DNA from 4 places in the Fictibacillus sp. EA-CB0309 genome. Region 3 is predicted to be linked to each of the others. Evidence: riboswitches for the same ligand, from Rfam matches in the RefSeq annotation. Region 3 holds a riboswitch; each other region holds the start of a gene.
What was found. A riboswitch is a leader RNA that binds a small molecule or an ion and turns the genes downstream of it on or off. The one in region 3 is predicted to bind lysine.
Positions count from the first base shown of each region.

Region 1: another riboswitch for lysine. It lies ahead of ACEWFH_RS11460 (amino acid permease); the one in region 3 lies ahead of ACEWFH_RS08050 (aspartate kinase).
Region 2: another riboswitch for lysine. It lies ahead of ACEWFH_RS06435 (Na+/H+ antiporter NhaC family protein); the one in region 3 lies ahead of ACEWFH_RS08050 (aspartate kinase).
Region 4: another riboswitch for lysine. It lies ahead of lysA (diaminopimelate decarboxylase); the one in region 3 lies ahead of ACEWFH_RS08050 (aspartate kinase).

Region 1 covers NZ_CP169271.1:2,044,343-2,049,191, forward strand. Annotated here, with positions in the region: gene ACEWFH_RS11450 (nucleobase:cation symporter-2 family protein) at 1-669, opposite strand, end outside; gene ACEWFH_RS11455 (xanthine phosphoribosyltransferase) at 666-1,256, opposite strand; purine riboswitch at 1,388-1,489, opposite strand; gene ACEWFH_RS11460 (amino acid permease) at 1,518-2,930, opposite strand; lysine riboswitch at 3,017-3,196, opposite strand; gene ACEWFH_RS11465 (GDSL-type esterase/lipase family protein) at 3,344-4,009, opposite strand; gene ACEWFH_RS11470 (class D sortase) at 4,156-4,818, opposite strand; gene ACEWFH_RS11475 (processed acidic surface protein) at 4,819-4,849, opposite strand, start outside.
Region 2 covers NZ_CP169271.1:1,160,376-1,165,224, reverse strand. Annotated here, with positions in the region: partial or broken gene ACEWFH_RS06440 (sodium-dependent transporter) at 1-1,394, opposite strand, end outside; partial or broken gene ACEWFH_RS06435 (Na+/H+ antiporter NhaC family protein) at 1,583-3,170, opposite strand; lysine riboswitch at 3,313-3,496, opposite strand; gene yunB (sporulation protein YunB) at 3,599-4,441, opposite strand; gene ACEWFH_RS06425 (dihydrofolate reductase) at 4,504-4,849, opposite strand, start outside.
Region 3 covers NZ_CP169271.1:1,448,409-1,453,257, reverse strand. Annotated here, with positions in the region: partial or broken gene ACEWFH_RS08055 (YslB family protein) at 198-571, shown strand; gene ACEWFH_RS08050 (aspartate kinase) at 613-1,851, opposite strand; lysine riboswitch at 2,093-2,280, opposite strand; gene uvrC (excinuclease ABC subunit UvrC) at 2,346-4,127, opposite strand; gene trxA (thioredoxin) at 4,693-4,849, opposite strand, start outside.
Region 4 covers NZ_CP169271.1:1,850,236-1,855,084, reverse strand. Annotated here, with positions in the region: gene ACEWFH_RS10315 (peptidylprolyl isomerase) at 1-272, opposite strand, end outside; gene lysA (diaminopimelate decarboxylase) at 341-1,663, opposite strand; lysine riboswitch at 1,757-1,933, opposite strand; gene ACEWFH_RS10305 (spore germination protein) at 1,993-3,471, opposite strand; gene spoVAEA (stage V sporulation protein SpoVABEA) at 3,449-4,030, opposite strand; gene spoVAE (stage V sporulation protein AE) at 4,035-4,385, opposite strand; gene spoVAD (stage V sporulation protein AD) at 4,387-4,849, opposite strand, start outside.

The DNA of each region.
Region 1 (4,849 bases), 600 kb from region 3:
TGGAATCCCAAAGTAAAATGGCTTTGGCATGTGAACCCATGAAGCCTGCATAACTGGAGTAAAATCAACCAAACCCATAGATGCAGATGCAACTGTTCCTGCAATCAGACCAATCAGGATGGATACAGAACGAATGAATCCTTTAGAAAATCGAAAAAGAAGTAAGATGAAACCAAGTACTCCAAATGATAGGATGAGATTTTGTGGTGAACCAAAGTTTTCACTCCCTGCTCCACCTGCCATGTCTTTAATAGCAACCGGAATCAGTGTGATCCCGATAATCGTAACGACAGATCCTGTTACTATTGGAGGAAACAGCTTAAGTATTTTCCCGAAAGCACCCGCAAAAATCACCACGAACAGTCCTGCTGCAATAATAGCACCGTAGATCGCGCTTATTCCATATTGACCTCCGATTGCAATCATTGGACCTACGGCAGTAAACGTACAACCTAATACAACGGGTAAACCAACTCCAAAGAAGCGGTTTTGCCAGACTTGCAGCAGTGTTGCTAGTCCACATGTTAAAAGGTCGATTGCTACTAGATAGGCAAGCTGTTCAGGTGATAGTTTAAGTGCACCGCCAACGATCAAGGGAACAATTACCGCTCCAGCATACATCGCTAGAACATGTTGAATTCCTAGTGAGAATACTTTCCCTTTCTTCATGATGACATCACCTCGCTTTGAATAAAGGTAATTCCTTTTGGACTCATTTCTTTCACTCTTGCAATGGATTCTACTCGGTACCCTTTTTCCTCTAGTTTTTGTCGTCCCACTTGAAATGATTTTTCAATAACAATCCCGAACCCGGCAATGTGAGCATTCGCTTTTGTTACAATATCGGCAAGTCCGAGGGCCGCTTCTCCGTGTGCTAAGAAATCATCAATGATTAGAACTTTGTCACCAGATTGAAGGAATTTCTTCGCAACGGATATCTCATTTTTTTCTTGCTTTGTAAATGAATAAACCGAAGATGTCAGCAAGCCTTCAGTTAGTGTTAATGATTTCTTTTTGCGAGCGAAAACTACTGGAACTTGGAGTTCTAATCCTGCAAAAACGGCAGGTGCGATCCCTGAAGATTCAATCGTTACTATTTTTGTAATTCCAACTGCTTTATACCGATTTGCTATCTCAGTACCGATCTGCTTCATAAATTCAGGGTCGATTTGATGATTTAAAAACGAGTCAACCTTTAGCACAGATGAGGACAGTACAACACCCTCATCACAAATTTTCTTTTCTAAAAAATTCATTGGTCCACCTCTTAATCTATTTTTAAATAACAAAAAACCGGAGAACCGCTTCTCTCTGTTCGAGTGAAGCAATTCTCCGGTATAGAAAACGGAATAAAAATAACCCAATACAACCTTATTGTAAGGATGTTTGGAAAGTTTGCGTCACTCGTAGTCAAACCCTTAACGGGGGTTTGGTAGAAACTTGCAGGCCATATCCCTGCGATTATACGAGCTTATGAAGTTAACTCACATTATACGGTAAAGTGAAAAAAGAAAACCTCAATCAGAGGTTTTACTTTTTTTATCGGTATATTTATTAAAAATAGGATATACAACAAATCCTAAAAAGAACAAACCAATGCCTAATGTGAATGTTTTAGCATCCGCTGTCCCTGAAATAATAACCCAGCTTGAGTAGATGAATGCTAATAAAGCGATCGCTCCGTCTCTGGCCCGGGATCCTTTGATCTGATCATATGTTTCACCTTTATAAACAAGCTTTAAGAAGTAAACAGCTGATATCAGATACGGAATCAAATAGGCAAGTGTAGCTGAAGTTGTTAGGAACGTGTACGCTTCACCAATTGTCCCTGAAATCGTAGAGAAGATAAAGATTTGAGACATAATATTTGTAATAGCTAATGCGTTAACTGGACTTCCATTCTTATTAACCTTACCAAAGAAAGCTGGAAATACACCTGATTTAGCCGCTTGATAAGGAACTTCGGAACTTAACAGAATCCAACCAATCGTTGAACCAAATAACGAAATTACAGCCAATAGACCCATGAGAGATGCACCTGTATTTCCAATCAATGCTGATAATACATCGACAAATGGCTTGTCTGAAGCCATAAGCACTTCTCTTGGCAATACGTTCATCGTAAGTAACGTAGTGATCATGTAAATGCTAAGGGCAATAAGAAGACCAATAATCGTAGCTTTTTTAACATCTTTTTGAGAAGAAGCTCTTCCTGACAACACAACCGCTGATTCTATACCAACAAATGCCCATAACGTTGCAATAGCAGCCATGTTAATTTGACTTCCAAGTCCATGAGAAACACCTGCCTCATCGACTACTGGGAAGTAAGCATCAGCAAATAAGGTAGATTCAACCGCGAATAATGCAGCGACAATAAATAACATAAACCCGATCACTTTTGAAGCGGTCGCTACAAAGTTAAGCTTACCAGCTCCATTCATACTTTTAACTAGAATAAAATGAGTAAACCATAGCAATACCGTACAAACAATAAATGTGATCACTTTTCCAAGCTGTATTTCTTGGTTTAATACGGTTCCTACTACCTTTGAACTCTGCATCATTGGGAAAAAAGTTGATAAATACCCTGCGAAACTAGTGATAATTGCGACGTTGCTTATCCAGTTAGCTACCCAATATCCCCATACCATGCTGAATCCTGCAACATTTCCTGCTTTCGGATTTGAAAATAAGGCTCTTGCATAACTTTGCGGACCAGCTGTTAATTCTGGTTTTCTAATAGACAACGAACCAAAAACTAATGCGATCATTAAAACCCCAAAACCTGTAACGGCCCAAGCAGCGGTTACTCCCAATGGGCTTGCTGTTTGTGCTAATGTATTTGGAAGCATAAAGATACCTGACCCTACCATATTTCCAACAACAAACGCCGTCAGAAGCCATACACTCCAATTATTATTTTTCATGCTGTAATAACCTCCTGTTGATTTTACGCCAATAAAAAAACACGTATGGAAACAGCCCATACGTGTTATAATCAGCTTCCCACATAATCCCTCATAGCTCAACGCAGAAAATTCTGCGACAGTTCTGCACTTATTAAATGCAGCCCCAATGAATTTTTATAGTGGACAAAAACACATTTCGGCATCAATTCCTTTCAAACTGTTGTCATAAGCACCACTTGCCTCTAACAGTCCTACTCATAATTAATGCGACCTCTACCTCACCGAGATTAATGTGAGGACTTATATTTAATTAAATTATGTTCCGTTTTGAAGAATAACAGATTGTTCATGATGCGTCAATGGAATGTATTGACTATAAATCTATCTGTAATCAGAGCTTTGTCTAATTGTTTTATATACTCTTTTCCCGATTAATGCATACCCTTTTTCATTGGGATGAAGATGATCTGAGAAATAATCCCGCTTATTTTTATTGATAAAGAGATCATCCGTACGAATAAAAGCTGTATTTGTATTTTTTTAGTTATTTCAATTGTTGAAGCATTCCAATTTGATACCGCTTCGTTTACGACAGACATTGCACTCCATTTGACCTTGGGGTTATATATGCCCAAGATATAAATGGTCTTTGGGTGTTCCTTGTCTTGTACTTTTTTAATGATTTGGTTTAGATTTTCTTTATAAATTTCCTCGTTTGCAGAAAGCTCTTCTTTATTAAATTTCGTTAAACGATCTGTACTTTTTAATAAGTCGTTAGTCCCTATGTTAATAAAAATAAAATCAGAGCGTTTTGCTGTTTTAGCAATTTCAGGATTATCTAACCGCTTTAGTAAATCAGTGCTTGTATCATTAGGAACACCATAATCATGGACAACAAGCTGTGTTTTTAAATCATCTTCGTACCTTTTCTCTACATCTCCAATATATCCATTGTCACTTGTGTCGCCTAACCCGTATGCTAATGAATCCCCAAGAGCGGTGACTTCCATTTCATCTGAATTAAAATAGTACACAATAATAACTACACTTAATAAAATGATTAAACTAGCTACGATTACAAATGAGCTTTTCTTCATAGCTCTAACCACCGGCTTTCTAGTTGATTATTCTAAGTATGTATCAGATGGGAAAAGTTTAAGCCTAACCATTATCCTGTATCATTTTGTATGTATACCTGTTTTATAGAAATTTCAAACCAGAAGCTATTTTAATTAAAATTTATTTAAAAAGACAGCAGAAAATAAAAGTTCTGCTGTCTAGCCATTAAATTATTTTTTGAAATTAATTCAGCCACAAGAATATACCGTTCAGGTGACGCTCCAATAAAATTAAAAGGGTAGCAAGTTGAAACCGTTAATGTTGCTCTTGGTTTTGGAACAATTACTGTTCTGTCATCTTTACCAACGATGCGAACATTTTTTACTTGATACGTAAATGTTCCAGCTGATGTCTCAACGATCAAGAGATCACCTTTACCCACCTCTCCAAGTTTACGAAAAACGGTATCACGATGTCCTGATAAAACAGAATTATCATTCTCACCTGGTAAGACACTTTTAGCGAAATGGCCTACTCCTTGTTCTAATTCTTCTTCATCTGTTCCATGAAAGATTGGGAGTGAAGCATCCAGCTTTGGAATTATGAGATTACCAATGTTGTCGCCTTTTGCAGGTCTCTCAGGATATAGACTCTCCTTTTTAGGGACAGCTTGCTTTTGTGCAACAGACTTATCATAATCTTCTTTAGCTTCCATTTGTCCAGTTTTGAATATCAAATACCCTTTCATAAATGTAAAGGCATTTGTACTGCTAAACCAAACTCCAAACAAAATCAACGCAACGGATAATGTCAGAAGAATAATCCGAAGTTTACTTTTGTCCTTCATTTAAAACCCTTTTACTCTCATTCGTCTAAAT
Region 2 (4,849 bases), 290 kb from region 3:
AACAAGTTCTGTAGGGTACCCACCGTAATTCTCTGCAAGATTTTGCTTAATGTTATCAAACATCATGTAACCAAGAAGGATTGGTGTGATGACACCAAGACAAACTTTCCACCATAATCCTGTTCTTAGGTCAGAGATCGCATTCGCATGTTTTTGAAGTCCGCCTAATTGCTTAACGAACCAAGCAACTAGAACAACCTCTACAAGACCTGCTAGTGTGATACCGAAGTTGTTGATGAAGTAATCCACGATATCAAGCATGTACAATCCGCCTTTTGTTGCGAAAAGTAATGAGATAACAGAAGCAACTCCTCCACCCATTAATACAGCTTTTGTTCTGGAAATTCCAAACTTGTCTTGTAATGCTGCGACATACGTTTCTACGATTGAGATCAACGACGTCATACCAGCAAATACAAGTGTTAAGAAGAACATTGTTCCAAAGAACGCATTACCACCAGGGAACTCATTAATGATAGCCGGGAATACTTCAAATGCTAGTCCGATCCCGCCTTTTACAACTTCATCCACTGGCAGACCTTGTTGCATAGCCATGAACCCTAAAGCTGCAAATACGCCAATCCCTGCAAGTAGTTCAAATCCTGAGTTTGCAAAACCTGTAATAAATGCATTGTTGTTGATATCTGATTTCTTAGGCAGATAGCTCGAGTACGTTACCATGATCGCAAATGCAATTGATAAGGAGAAGAAAATCTGACCATAAGCTGCTACCCAGACCTTACCATTATTAATCATGCTCCAATCAGGTGTGAAGAACGTGTTCAAACCTTGAGCTGCACCATCGAGCGTTACAGCACGAATAACGATTAATGTAAACATAATGACTAAAGCTGGAAGAAAAATTTTATTAAAACGCTCGATTCCTTTCGATACACCTTTATACAGTACAAGAAGTGTTACAACCCAAACAATTAAAAGTGCAATTAAAATCCCTGGTACAATACCACCCATGTCACCAGGCGTCTTACTTAACTGAAGAACTTCTCCATAAAAGAAATCGGAAGGCTTGTCTCCCCAAGTAAGGTTTAACGAGTAAATCGAGTACTTAATCGCCCACGCGATGATAACAGCATAGTAAGTGGAAATGACAAACGCTACAAATACTTGCCACCAGCCTAGCCACTCTGCGTTCTTATGAAGACGGAAGTAAGAAAGTGGAGCTGAACCGCGGTACTTATGTCCTAATGTGAACTCTAGGATCAGTAAGGGAATCCCTGCCGTTAAGAGTGCGACCAGATATGGGATAAAAATGCTCCTCCACCGTTTTCATAAGCAACTGCCGGAAATCTCCAGATGTTGCCTAGGCCGATAGCGGAACCGACAGCAGCTAAAATAAATCCGTAGCGGCTTCCCCATTGTTGCCTATTTTCCATTGTTGTGTCCCCCTTTTTATGAAGTCGAAAAGTTTACAATTGTTACTTTTTTCTGACTATTCTGCGTTCAGTATATTACAGAATACAGAATGCTGTCAAAATTTTTTAGTTATTTTGTCGGAATAAGGGGAAAGAAGTCGTATAAATATAAGAAAAAGTGCCCGGTTTAGTACCAGACACTTTGCAAATTAAGCTTTTATCGAATTGTCAGCAATGCTATTTTTACTAGATAATTTTTTTATAAACAATAAAACGATAGCAAATACGCCTGTTGATACCAATAATCCTATCCAAACACTTTCAGTTAATCCAAGAGCAAGATAACCCACAGCAGATACTCCAGCAGCGACTAAGCTGTAAGGAAGCTGTGTCATGACGTGATCAATATGATGACTTCCCGCTCCTGTTGATGAAAGAATCGTTGTATCTGAAATTGGTGAACAGTGGTCTCCAAAAACAGATCCAGCAAGAACCGCTGCGAGTACTGGCAACATCAGCTCGATGTTTGTAGAAGCTGCAATTTCTGCTGCGATCGGAAGCATCACACCGAACGTTCCCCAAGACGTACCTGTCGCAAAAGCCATTAGACCTGACAGGACAAAAAGAACGAATGGAAGATAGGCTAAGTTCATATGTTGATCTACCAGTCCAGCGAGGTACTTACCTGTTCCTAAGCTATCAATAATAGAGATAATCGTCCAAGCAAACAGTAAGATCGTTACTGCACCAATCATGGATTGAACACCGCGTCCAAGTCCTTTTCCTAGTGAAGCAGCTCCCATTTTTTTAGGCAGGAAGAACAGAATCGCTGCCGCCAATCCAATCAAACCACCATATAATAACGATTTGGGTACATCTGTATTTTCAAAAATAGATAAAAGAGTGACAGCCGTTGGTTCTTCAAGGCCTTTAACATTTTGAATGCCCGTGTAGATCATAAATCCAACTGTTGAAACAATTAAAAGAACAATCGGCCAAACAAGATCTCCAACTTTTCCTTTATCGCTTTCTTCAAGTTTGATTCCTTCACCAACAGCTGCTTTTTCTCAGGATCAATAACTTCACCTGTTGCAAAAGCACGTTCTTCATGTTTTCTCATCGGTCCAAAATCAAGTTGAAAATAAGCAACGGCAAACACAAGAATCAGTGCAAAAACTGCATAAAAATTCATAGGGATCATTTGAATAAAAGCACTGAACGCAGACATGTTTGTAATCTCATGTGTAGCAAAAATCGTGCCGATAATCCCGATAATGTAAGCTCCCCAACTGGACACAGGCGAGATTACACATACAGGAGCAGCAGTCGAATCTAAATAATAAGCAAGTTTCGCACGCGAGATACGGTGGCGGTCTGTAATCGGTCTGCTTACATTTCCTACCGCAAGTGAATTAAAGTAATCATCAATAAAAATAACTAGTCCAAAAACAACCGTTAAAAGCTGTGCACCTCTTCTTGTTTTCACTCTGGAAATCGCCCACTCACCGAAAGCGCGGCTTCCCCAGCTAAAGAGATAATGCTCGTCATCATTCCTAAGATCAATAGAAAGAGCAGGATATACACATTCCATTCATTTAGTGCTCCATCAGAAATGAAATGCCCTTTTACAATCGTTCCAATTTCCTTTAATGTAGCACCAATATGAAAATCGTGAAGCAATAATGCTCCCGCTAAAATTCCAGCCCCTAAAGAGATCAATACTCTTCGTGTTAAAACAACCATTAAAATGGCCAAAACGGGTGGTATTAATGAATAAACCGAATTCTCAAATTCCATGATGTTCCTCCTTCTTTTCATTAGCCATCGATATTGAGGAGTGTTTACAGGACGTTGAGGAAAAAAAGACAAAATAAAAAGCGATTAATAGACAAGGAAATAACCTGCTATCAATCACTTAAGTAATTTATGGTTTTCCTCATCGATCAGTAGTCCTCCACTGCTTTTAATTCCAAAGCAGTGACAGTTTTACACTTTTTCAGTGTAAACCCAGCAAAAGTGAACAGACGGTTTACATTTTGCTTCGGCGGAAGTTCCTTTCCTTTTTCTTCACAGACGTCACTCTCTGAAAAAGTACTTTTAAAATCCGCTCCTCTACCCCATCGGTGATAGGCTTAAAGACATATAAAATTTTAAATTCAAATCTCATTATAACAAAGTTGTACAAATGGTCAACCCAATTGAATACTGTTAAATTCAGGAATCTCCTACTCTGCCGCTTCCTCATCACCCGTTTCTTCTGATGAACTTTCCTCAGGGATATCCAGCTCTTTATCGTCTTTAGACTTTTCCTTTAAATCAGGAGTAATAGGGACAGTTGGCTGAATCGGATCTCCGGACTGATTGTAGTATACCGGTACCTCGCCTTTTATAAACTGAGCCGTAATCTTAATCGGTCTTTTGACAACCGTTGTTTCCGTTGCGAACGGAATAACAATCCTTGTTTTGACGGTTACCACTATATCAATATTGATCCAAGTATTATTGATTCCAGAATTCTCAATTTTTTCTTCAATGTCTGTGTTTGCTTCACCAATGAGCATAAATTTAATTGGAATTTTAGGACCTAAGTTTGCCAGTAAGGAGTTTCTTGTTGCTTGCCCTAGTGGAATTTCCATAATGACACCTGGTTCATGTTTATAAGCCGTTATCCCTAATTCATCATTGCTTATAACTTCATGTGCTTTGCCTTCTTCAATTTCCTTAAGATATTTTTGAACCACTTTCTGTGATTGATTGGCTACCCGGTTGACTACGCTCTGATTAATGCCCGCAAACACGACATTTCCTTCCGTGTCGGTCTTATATTCAATAATATCACTCATCTCTGAAGGTCCCAATATTTCATTATCAATCGCTTCACTTATCGCTAGTGCTGCTATTTCCTCAGTCTTTTTCTGAGCGATGAGCATAAGTGTAGGTTCAATGCCTCTGTTCACAAGCCAAAGTCCTTGTATGGTTATAAAAGTAAAAAGAATAAATGAAATCAGCAGTACAAATCGGAATGGAAGCGGCCCTTTTCGGAGTTTCATTTTTCGACGTTTAAGCAAAAGGTAACCCCCTTTATCTACATATACATATGTATGCAGACAAGAGGGGGCTCATTCAAACTTTATGGTTTAATTTTTTCGTACACAACGAAATCATGTGCATGTTTGTTTTTTTCATCAACAATTCCTGGCTTACGTGAGACTTCACGCCACTCATCTACTTTAATTTCCGGAAAGTACGTATCCGCTTCAAAGGTATGGTGGATCTCCGTCACATATAGGCGATCTGCTACAGGCATAAACAGCTTAAAGATCTCCGTTCCGCCGATTACACACAATTCTTCGGCATCTTTCTGCATCACTTCGTCTACAGAATGAACAATCGTTGTTCCTTCAGCTTGATAATTGTCATCTCTAGTCACCACAATATTTTCGCGGCCAGGTAAAGGTTTGCCGATCGATTCGTAT
Region 3 (4,849 bases):
TAATAGGTAATTTTTATTGATACATCAACGTTTTTTTCCTGTTAAGATTTTCGACAAATACCGATAGTTGCTATAGAGTTTGAACAGCATTCCCGTTATAATAAAAATAGAAAGAAGGGATGCAGAATGTTTAAACAAAAAACAAAGGATGATAACACCCTGTAGAACAGCTTTCTGTTTCAGCTTTTGGGTATGAAATCCTTAGAAGCGATTTGTTGCCTGAACTTCTCGGTAAACAAGAACGAAATATTCTCTATTGGGCAGGTAGACACTTAGCCAGAAAATATCCTTTACATACGATGGAAGAAGTACATGCATTTTTTAATGAAGCAGGCTGGGGTAATCTTGAAATGATCGAAGCATCAAAAACAGAGATGTTGTTCTCTTTACACTCCGTTCTTATTGAGCAGCGTATCGAGAATTTCAATCACCAAACGTTCAGCTTAGAAGCAGGTTTTCTAGCCGAACAAGTCCAGCTGCAAAAAAATGTACAACTGAAGCATTAGAATCCGTTAAACGGAACAAAGTTTCCATCACCGTTCAATGGGATAAAAAAGATACGATCGAATAACACAAAAGCCGGCATATGCCGGCTTTTTGAATGTTTGTTCATTACGTGTTCTGTACTGGAACACGTGCATCCAGTTCAAATGCATCATGCAACGTTTCAATAGACTTGATCATATCTTGTTGTTTAACAACAGTTGAAACCTTAATTTCTGATGTACTTACCATCTTAATCATAATATCTTGATCTGACAAAGCTTTAAACATTTTAGCAGCTACACCAGGATTAGAAATCATTCCTGATCCAACGATCGAAACCTTGGCAAGATCCCCTTCATAGCTGATTGACTCAAACCCTAATTGTTCTTGATGAGCAGCAAGTACTTCTTGTGTTTCTGACAAAGAGTTTGATTCTATCGAAAATGAAATATTCGTTTTTTCTTCATTTAATACATTTTGAATGATGATATCTACATTAATTCCATTTGAAGCAAGTATTGTAAACAGTTCCGCTAATGCATGGATCTCATTGGGAATCGCTGAAACTGTGATTTTTGTTATATTCCCTTCAAATGCTAATCCTCTTACCATTAAGTTTTGTTCCATTGATGGTTCCTCCTCTACTAACGTTCCGCGTTCTTCACTCATACTCGATCTTACTTCTAATGTAATAGAATAGTTTTTAGCAAACTCTACAGCTCTAGGGTGTAGGACCCCTGCTCCAAGGTTCGCCATTTCCAGCATCTCATCATAAGAGATAGAAGGTATTTTTCTTGCCGATTTTACAACGCGAGGGTCAGTCGTATAGACTCCTGTAACGTCTGTATAGATATCGCATCGGTCAGCTTTTAATGCTGCCGCTAATGCCACGGCTGTTGTATCCGACCCGCCTCTACCAAGGGTAGCAATATCTTTTGTCTCAGGAATCAGACCTTGAAAACCAGCAACAACAACAATGTTTCCTTCCTTAAGCAAACCGTTAATTCTTTCGGAATCTATGTCTAGTATCCTAGCATTCGAAAACGCATTTTCTGTTTGAATTCCAGCTTGCCAGCCTGTTAAGGATTGAGCTTTGTACCCTTCTTGATGAAGAGCCATCGTCAACAGTGCAATCGTAACTTGTTCTCCTGTAGTGAGGAGCATATCCATTTCACGTTTGGAAGGATTTTGATTGATTTCTCCAGCTAGCCTTACAAGCTCATCTGTTGTTTTACCCATTGCAGATACGACAACAACGACTTCATTACCAGCATCTACTTCATTGATAATTCGTTTTGCAACATTCTGTATCCGCTCAACAGAACCAACACTTGTGCCGCCAAATTTTTGAACGATTCTCCCCATGATTCTCCAATTCCCTTCTTGTTGTAATATTCTATCTCTTTTATTAGAAAACTTTGTTGACGCTCAAATTTTTACGTCTAATTTGTTGCACTTATACTTTCAACAATAACTTTTTCGCAAGCAGGATTTTTATCATCCAGAAAAGTTATATTATTCTGAAAGTAGAAACGAATAAAAAAGCAACAATAAGGAAAAAACCCTATTGTTGCTATTATCCGTAGCAAGCCAAGTTTGTTTCCCTTAGTGAGATAGTCCTCCACACAAATCCTGGGGGACTTGTGTGACAGCTCTGTATTTATTCAATACAGGTCCAGCATAAAAGGCTAGAAGTCCTTTTACACTTCGGCAAGAATCCCCTTTCTTCCATCATCACAAGAGCTTCTTCTCTTCAGATGGTCTACTATTGGTTCCTGCTCCTCTACCATCACTTCATTCGAAGCATGGCATTTTTATAAAGTTGGCTTCATTTTAACAAAGTTATCTTTCAACTGCAACTACTCATTCGATAAAAATGCTTTCGTAATGAGTTCAGCAACAGGTTTAGGTACTCCAGCTTCTTGTATTTCTTCAACCGACGCTTCCTTCAGCTTCTTCAGCGAACCAAAATGGCGAAGTAGCATCTTCTTTCTTTTATCTCCAATCCCTGCTATGTTATCTAACGTGGATTCAAACATACTTTTAGAACGTACCTTACGGTGAAACGAGATCGCAAAACGATGCACTTCATCCTGAATCCGTTGCAAAAGATAAAATTCTTGGCTGTTTCTCGGCAAGTGGATCATCTCTGGAGGATCACCAAGCCAAAGTTGTGACGTTCTATGTTTTTCATCCTTCGATAGCCCTGCGACAGGTATAAAAAGATTGAGCTCATTTTCTAAAACATCCTGAGCGGCTGATATCTGACCTTTACCACCATCAATAAGGATCAGACTTGGAAGTTCCCCTTCTTCTCTTAGCACTCTTGTGTATCTTCTTCTGACGACTTCTTTCATGGAAGCATAATCATCAGGACCTTCAACCGATTTGATCTTATATTTTCTGTAATCCTTCTTATATGGTTTGCCATCTACAAAAACCACCATCGCTGAAACAGGATCTGTTCCGTGAATATTAGAGTTATCAAACGCTTCAATTCGATATGGTGGAGCTACACCCATTCTTTCACCAAGGTTCTCTACTGCTTTTATCGTTCTAGCTTCATCCTGTTCAATCAATGCAAATTTTTCGTTAAGAGCAAGGGTCGCATTTTTAGTCGCTAATTCAACCAGCTCTTTCTTCTGTCCTTTTTTTGGCTGCAGCACTTTTACTTGAAGAAGTTCTGAAATGAGTTCAGCGTCCACTTCTTGCGGAAGGAGAATTTCTTTAGGCATCAGATGATTCTTTTGCAAATAGAACTGACCGATAAATGTAAGTAGATCTTCATGAGCCTCTCCGTAAAAAGGAAAAACAGAAATATCTCTAGCGATCACTTTACCTTGACGGATAAAGAAAACTTGGACACACATCCAACCTTTATCAAAATGATAGCCAAACACATCTCGATCCACTAGATCGGCAGTCATCATTTTCTGCTTTTCCATAACAGCTTCAATATGTTGAATCTGATCGCGAAGTTCTTTTGCCCTTTCAAAGTTTAAGGCCTCAGACGCTTCAAGCATCTTTTCAGATAACTGGCTCTTAACATCTTGATATCCGCCATTCAGAAATTTCACGATGCCTTCTACCATCTGCTTGTTTTCTTGTTCTGTAATATCGTAAACACACGGTCCTAAACATTGACCGATGTGATAGTACAAACACACTCGTTTAGGCATCGTGTCACATTTTCTTAGTGGAAAAATACGGTCTAACAGTTTTTTCGTTTCTTGGGCCGCATACGCATTCACAAACGGTCCAAAATATTTGCCGCCATCTTTTTTTATTTTCCTTGTGTATAATAGTCTTGGCTGTTTTTCAGAAGTAACTTTTAAATATGGATAGCTTTTATCATCTTTCAGCATGACATTATACCGAGGGTCATGCTTTTTTATAAGGTTCATCTCGAGAACTAAGGCTTCCATCTCCGTAGAGGTGACAATATATTCAAAGTCTCTGATCTCACTGACGAGCCGTTGTGTTTTGCCATCATGCGTTCCTGAAAAGTAAGATTTCACTCGATTTTTTAAGACCTTTGCTTTACCTACATAGATTACTTTACCGAACTCATTTTTCATGAGATAGCATCCAGGCTGATCAGGAAGCAGCATTAATTTTTGTTTTACCGATATAGAGGTCATGTCATCCCCCTTAACTTCATTGCAGTCTTTTCGTTTATCATATCATGTATGTACTAAATCAATATACTTTCGTGATTAAATTACCATATACATTCATTTATCGACAATATTTCCTAGAAAATATTACAAAAGCTAAGGATGTTTTCTCTTTTAGAAATATTAGCTCCTATTTAAGATGCTTGCTTGCAGCGGTTTGTAAGGCGGAACTCTTAAAGCGGCTTTCAAAAGAATTGTTGCTATTGAATCTATATTTACTCTTCATTTGCATGTTAATTGAAGCGTAAGGATGCGTGCCTACCACCTGAGAAGCATCTCGCGAGGCATGCGACGAGGAAGCTCACTTCGATAGCATTTACTAGTAGACGCAGGAGCAAGGATACTTCCTCGAACCGGTCAGGTGGAGACATCTATTAGCCCCTAGCGGCAGGAGGCTCACCGCCTGCCTCGCGGAAAGCGAGCAGCCTAGAGCGGAAATCAGCTACTTTCAAAACTACATAGAATAGCCTTTCTAAAAAAATCTATTCCACAAAAAAAAGCCCGAAGTTCGGGCTTTTTTGTAGATCGCTTACTTATGTTTGTTTAAAAGCTCTACTAAAGCTTCTTTAGGCTGGAAACCTACAACTTGGTCAACCACTTGACCATCTTTAAATACTAGTAAAGTAGGAATGCTCATTACACCATATTTACCAGCTGTTTCTTGATTTTCATCAACGTCCAGCTTA
Region 4 (4,849 bases), 400 kb from region 3:
GCATGCGCCATTGAAAGAGAACCAGCTACGTGCTTATGCGGGTTTCCTTCTGTTTCACAAGGAATAGAATAACCAGGACCGCCAGCTCCAGTTCCCGTCGGGTCTCCGCCTTGTGCTACGAAACCAGGGATAACACGGTGGAACGTTACACCGTTATAAAATCCTTCGTTTGCTAATTTTTCAAAGTTTTCTACTGTTCCAGGTGCTTCTTCTTGGAACAAATCAAATAGTATTTTTTCGCCGTTTTCAAATTCAATAGAACCTTTTTTCATAAAAATGGCCTCCTTCTACTTCATTACAACTACCATTGTACGGTTAAATGACTGCTCCGTAAACTAATTTACACAAAAACATTTGTTTTTAATGGGACATCATTCTTAATGAGGTCTTCATACGTTTCCCGCTTCACTACAAGTTGTTCTTCTCCGTTCTCAACAAACACAACTGCAGGACGTTGGATGCGGTTATAATTGCTCGCCATGCTGTATCCATATGCTCCGGTACATGATACCGCCAAATAGTCGTTATCCGTTACTTTTGGCAACTCGATATCCCAGATCAGCATATCTCCGCTCTCACAGCATTTCCCTGCGATTGATACGGTTTGTGCAGGCTTTTCGTTCATTTTATTTGCAACACATGCTTCGTACTTTGCTTGATAGAGTGCCGGGCGAATGTTATCGGTCATTCCACCGTCAACAGAAACATAATGTCTAACGCCTTCGATCTCTTTTTGCGAACCGATTGAATAGATCGTTGTTCCAGCGTCACCCACTAGGGAGCGGCCTGGCTCAATCCACAATTCAGGTAAATCTCTTCCTTCAAAACGGTTCATTTGTTTGCTCACTTCTTCAATCATAGCCGTTACATATTGCTCTGGTGAGAGCGGTGTATCTTCAGAAGTATATTGAATACCAAAGCCTCCGCCAAGGTTTACGACAGTCGGAAAATAGTTATAGCTTTCTTCCCACTTCTTAAAGTGCCCAAATAGCTTTTCAATCGCTAAAGTAAAACCATCTGTTTCAAAGATTTGTGAGCCGATATGACAATGAACCCCTAATACACGAAAACCCTCAAAATTAAGAACTTCCATTAGCGCCTTATCAGCTTGGCCATTACCTAGGTCAAAACCAAATTTAGAATCTTCCTGGCCAGTTATGATGTAATCATGTGTATGTGCTTCAATGCCAGGAGTGAGGCGCAATAAAATATTAACCTTTTTATTGAGTTTGTTGCTTAACGTTTTTAGTAAAGAGATCTCAAAAAAGTTATCAACTACAATACAGCCTACTCCCGCGTTAAGTGCAAACTCTAATTCTTCCGGGCTTTTATTGTTTCCGTGAAAATGAATTCGTTCTGCTGGAAACTCTGCTTGAAGAGCTGTGTAAAGCTCTCCGCCTGAAACCACATCTAAGCTTAATCCTTCTTGATCGATCAGCTGAAACATGGCGATGGAAGAGAAAGCTTTTGAGGCGTACGCTACTTGGTAACCCACACCTTTTTCTTCGAATGCTTTCTTAAAACCTCTTGCTCTATTCTTTATCAAAGATACATCGTACAGATAAAGTGGTGTTCCATATTTTTTTGCAAGTTCAACCGTATCTGTACCACCTATCCATAGATGATGATTTTGTCCGATTTGTGCTGTACCGTGTAAATTCACAAAAAATCCCCTCTCGTTGTTGATAGAGAATTCAATCCCGACAAATACAAAAGACAGCCGCAACTAAGGCAGGCTGTCATAACCGTACCCTCATGTCGGAATAGCTCTCCACTACTGCTGTAGTGACAGTCCGTTGCTTGTTCAGCAGCGGCCCAGCATAAAAAGAGATGGAGCTCTTCCTACACTTCGGCAAATTGACCTTTCAACATATTTCATCGTCATCCACAAACTCCATATGCTACTCATTCGTTTTGCGCCTCTACCTCATATGAGGCATATATAATTAGTTATGAATTTAACACAATTTTCAACAATCAGCAAGGGACAGATTAATTAGTTGGCTGTTTTTTGCTGTTTTGTGGATGAACAATGCTCGGCCGCACTTTTGACAATGGCACGGCAATTCGAACAATAATCTGCATAAAAGCTTTTGGATTAAACGGAATGAGCGGCCATAAATACGGTGTGTTCAAGTTCTTGATGGTTGCCATATATATAACCATAATCGTAAACCCAATTACAAACCCCGGAACTTTAAAGAGCATCACCATTGCAATTAAGAAGAGCCGGAGTACTTTGTTGGCGATACTGAGCTCGTAACTTGGTGTTGAGAACGATCCGATCGCAGCGATTGCTACATATAGAATAACTTCTGGAACGAACAAACCTACGTCGATTGCAATTTGTCCGATTAATACTGCTGCAATCAGACCCATTGCGGTCGAAAGGGCACTAGGGGTATGAATGGCGGCGAGCCTCAAGATATCAATCCCGATTTCCGCAAAGACAATTTGTAAAAACAATGGGATGTTGGTTGTTTTATTTGGTCCGATAAAATCAATAAAAGGTGGCAGCAGCTCTTTTTGCATAGAAAAAAGGAGCCACATCGGAACTAAAAATACTGAAGCAAGCATACCAGTAAAACGCGTCCACCTTAAAAAAGCACCGATAAATGGAGTCTGTCTGAATTCTTCTGCATGCTGCACATGATGAAAGAGTGTTGTGGGAGTAATGATAACACTCGGTGATGTATCTGTGATGATCAATACATGACCTTCCATCAAATGCTGAGCTGCAACGTCTGGTCGCTCTGTATACCGGACTAAGGGAAACGGATTCCAGCCTTGTTTAACAATAAATTCTTCAATCGTTTTATCCGCCATCGGTATGCCATCAATCTCTATAGAGCTGAGTTCTTTTCTTATCAGATCTACGAGCCCTGGATCTGCAACATCCTGTATATAAGAAAGACATACATCCGTTTTTGACCGTTCCCCAACTTGCATAATTTCATGTCTTAAACGCTCATCTCGAATACGTCGTCTCGTAAGGGCGGTGTTGATGATAATGTTCTCCGTATACCCGTCTCGGGCACCCCTTACAACTTTCTCGATATCCGGTTCTTCGGGAGACCTTCCTGGGTAACTCCTAACGTCAACAACAAATGCTTCTTCCTCACCGTCAACAAAGATAACGATGAGTCCTGAAAGCATCCGGTCTACGGCTTCATCTAATGACTTTGTAAGCTCCACTTGCTGGTGAGCTAGATGATTATGTACAAGGTCTTTCACTTTGCTTGGCGATCTATGACCGTGATCCATATCCATGAGTTCACGGTAGATCATTATGATGAACTCACTGTCACAAAGACCGGTACAATAATATAGTTGTAATTCTTTTTTAAGAACAAAAATTTTCCTGACGCCAACATCGAAACTTACCCCGATGCCTAGACGTTCTTTTAGAAATTTTTCTGTATCATGAATGTTTTTGCTGATTGGAGTCTTATTTTTTGCGTCGTTTGCCACTTGAGTCGCTCCTTTCTAAAATGAGTTTTATAGCCTTAACCGTAATCGGAGCCCCTTTTTCAACAGCATCGAAACCTGACATTTTGCCGATGTCCCCGATTCCAACCACAAAAGGAAGATTCAGTTCATCAAGAATATACACCGTATCGCCGTTAATTCTTCCTGTTTCTAAGTCAGGCAGTCCGCTTTTGTCAATGCCAAACTCTGTGAGTTCACCATATCTATCCATCGAACAATGTACTTTCGTCCACTCTGCAAAATGCGTCTTTGAAGCGACCGCTACCGCACCAATAACATCTATGTCTTTTTGCTGATGAATGTATCTCATAGCATGTTCTCCTGGTCCCTCTCCCTTAAAACCACAATCATCGAACATCACAAGTACAGGATCATTAGGTGTTGTACGGATCATTTCTACAAGTTCTTCACCGCTCTTTTTGGATGGATTTCCCCATGATTGCGAAATACATCTGCCGCCAACTTGTTTAGCAGCATGTTCGACAACCCGCAATGCGTACAGATCTCCATCAGTTATGAAAATGACCCGTTTTTTTACCATAAGATCACCCCTTTGGTTCAAAGATGACTGCTACTAAAAAACCAAACAAAATGGCTGAAGAGATACCTGCAGATGTTAACTCAAAAATACCCATCGCTATTCCGATAAACCCGTGTTCGTCAGCTGCTGCCATCGCACCATGAAGCAGTGAGTGACCAAAACTTGTGATGGGGACGGTAGCACCTGCTCCTGCAAACTTGATTAAATTATCATAGATTCCGAAAGCATCAAGACCTGCTCCGATCACTACAAACGAAGTGGTAACATGCGCTGGTGTTAATTTCAAAACATCCATCATCAATTGACCGACGACGCAAATGGCTCCACCTATTACAAATGCCCAGAAAAACTCCATCTTATTGTCCTCCTTCCGCCCGCTCTAGAACAACGCCGTGAGCAACCGTTGGAATACTTTCTTTTTGTTGAACCATAACAGGATTTAAAAGTGCACCTGTCGCTACCATAAGTACTTTCTTTAAATTCCCTTTTCGGATCTCATCTAGAATGTATCCATACGTGACAACTGCAGAGCATGCACAACCGCTTCCTCCAGCAAACACCTGCTGACCCGAGCGATAGATCATCAGCCCGCAATCACGATGGTTATCAGAAACATCATAACCCTGTTCCTTTAACAGCATTTTTACGATCGGCGCTCCTACTCCTGAAAGATCTCCTGTCGCGATTAAGTCATACTCATTTGGTTCAACATTCATTTCTTTAAAATGAGCAGCGATTGTATCAGCTGCTGCAGGAGCCATCGCAGAACCCATATCAAAAGGGTCTTTTATTCCTAAGTCGACTACTTTTCCAACTGTT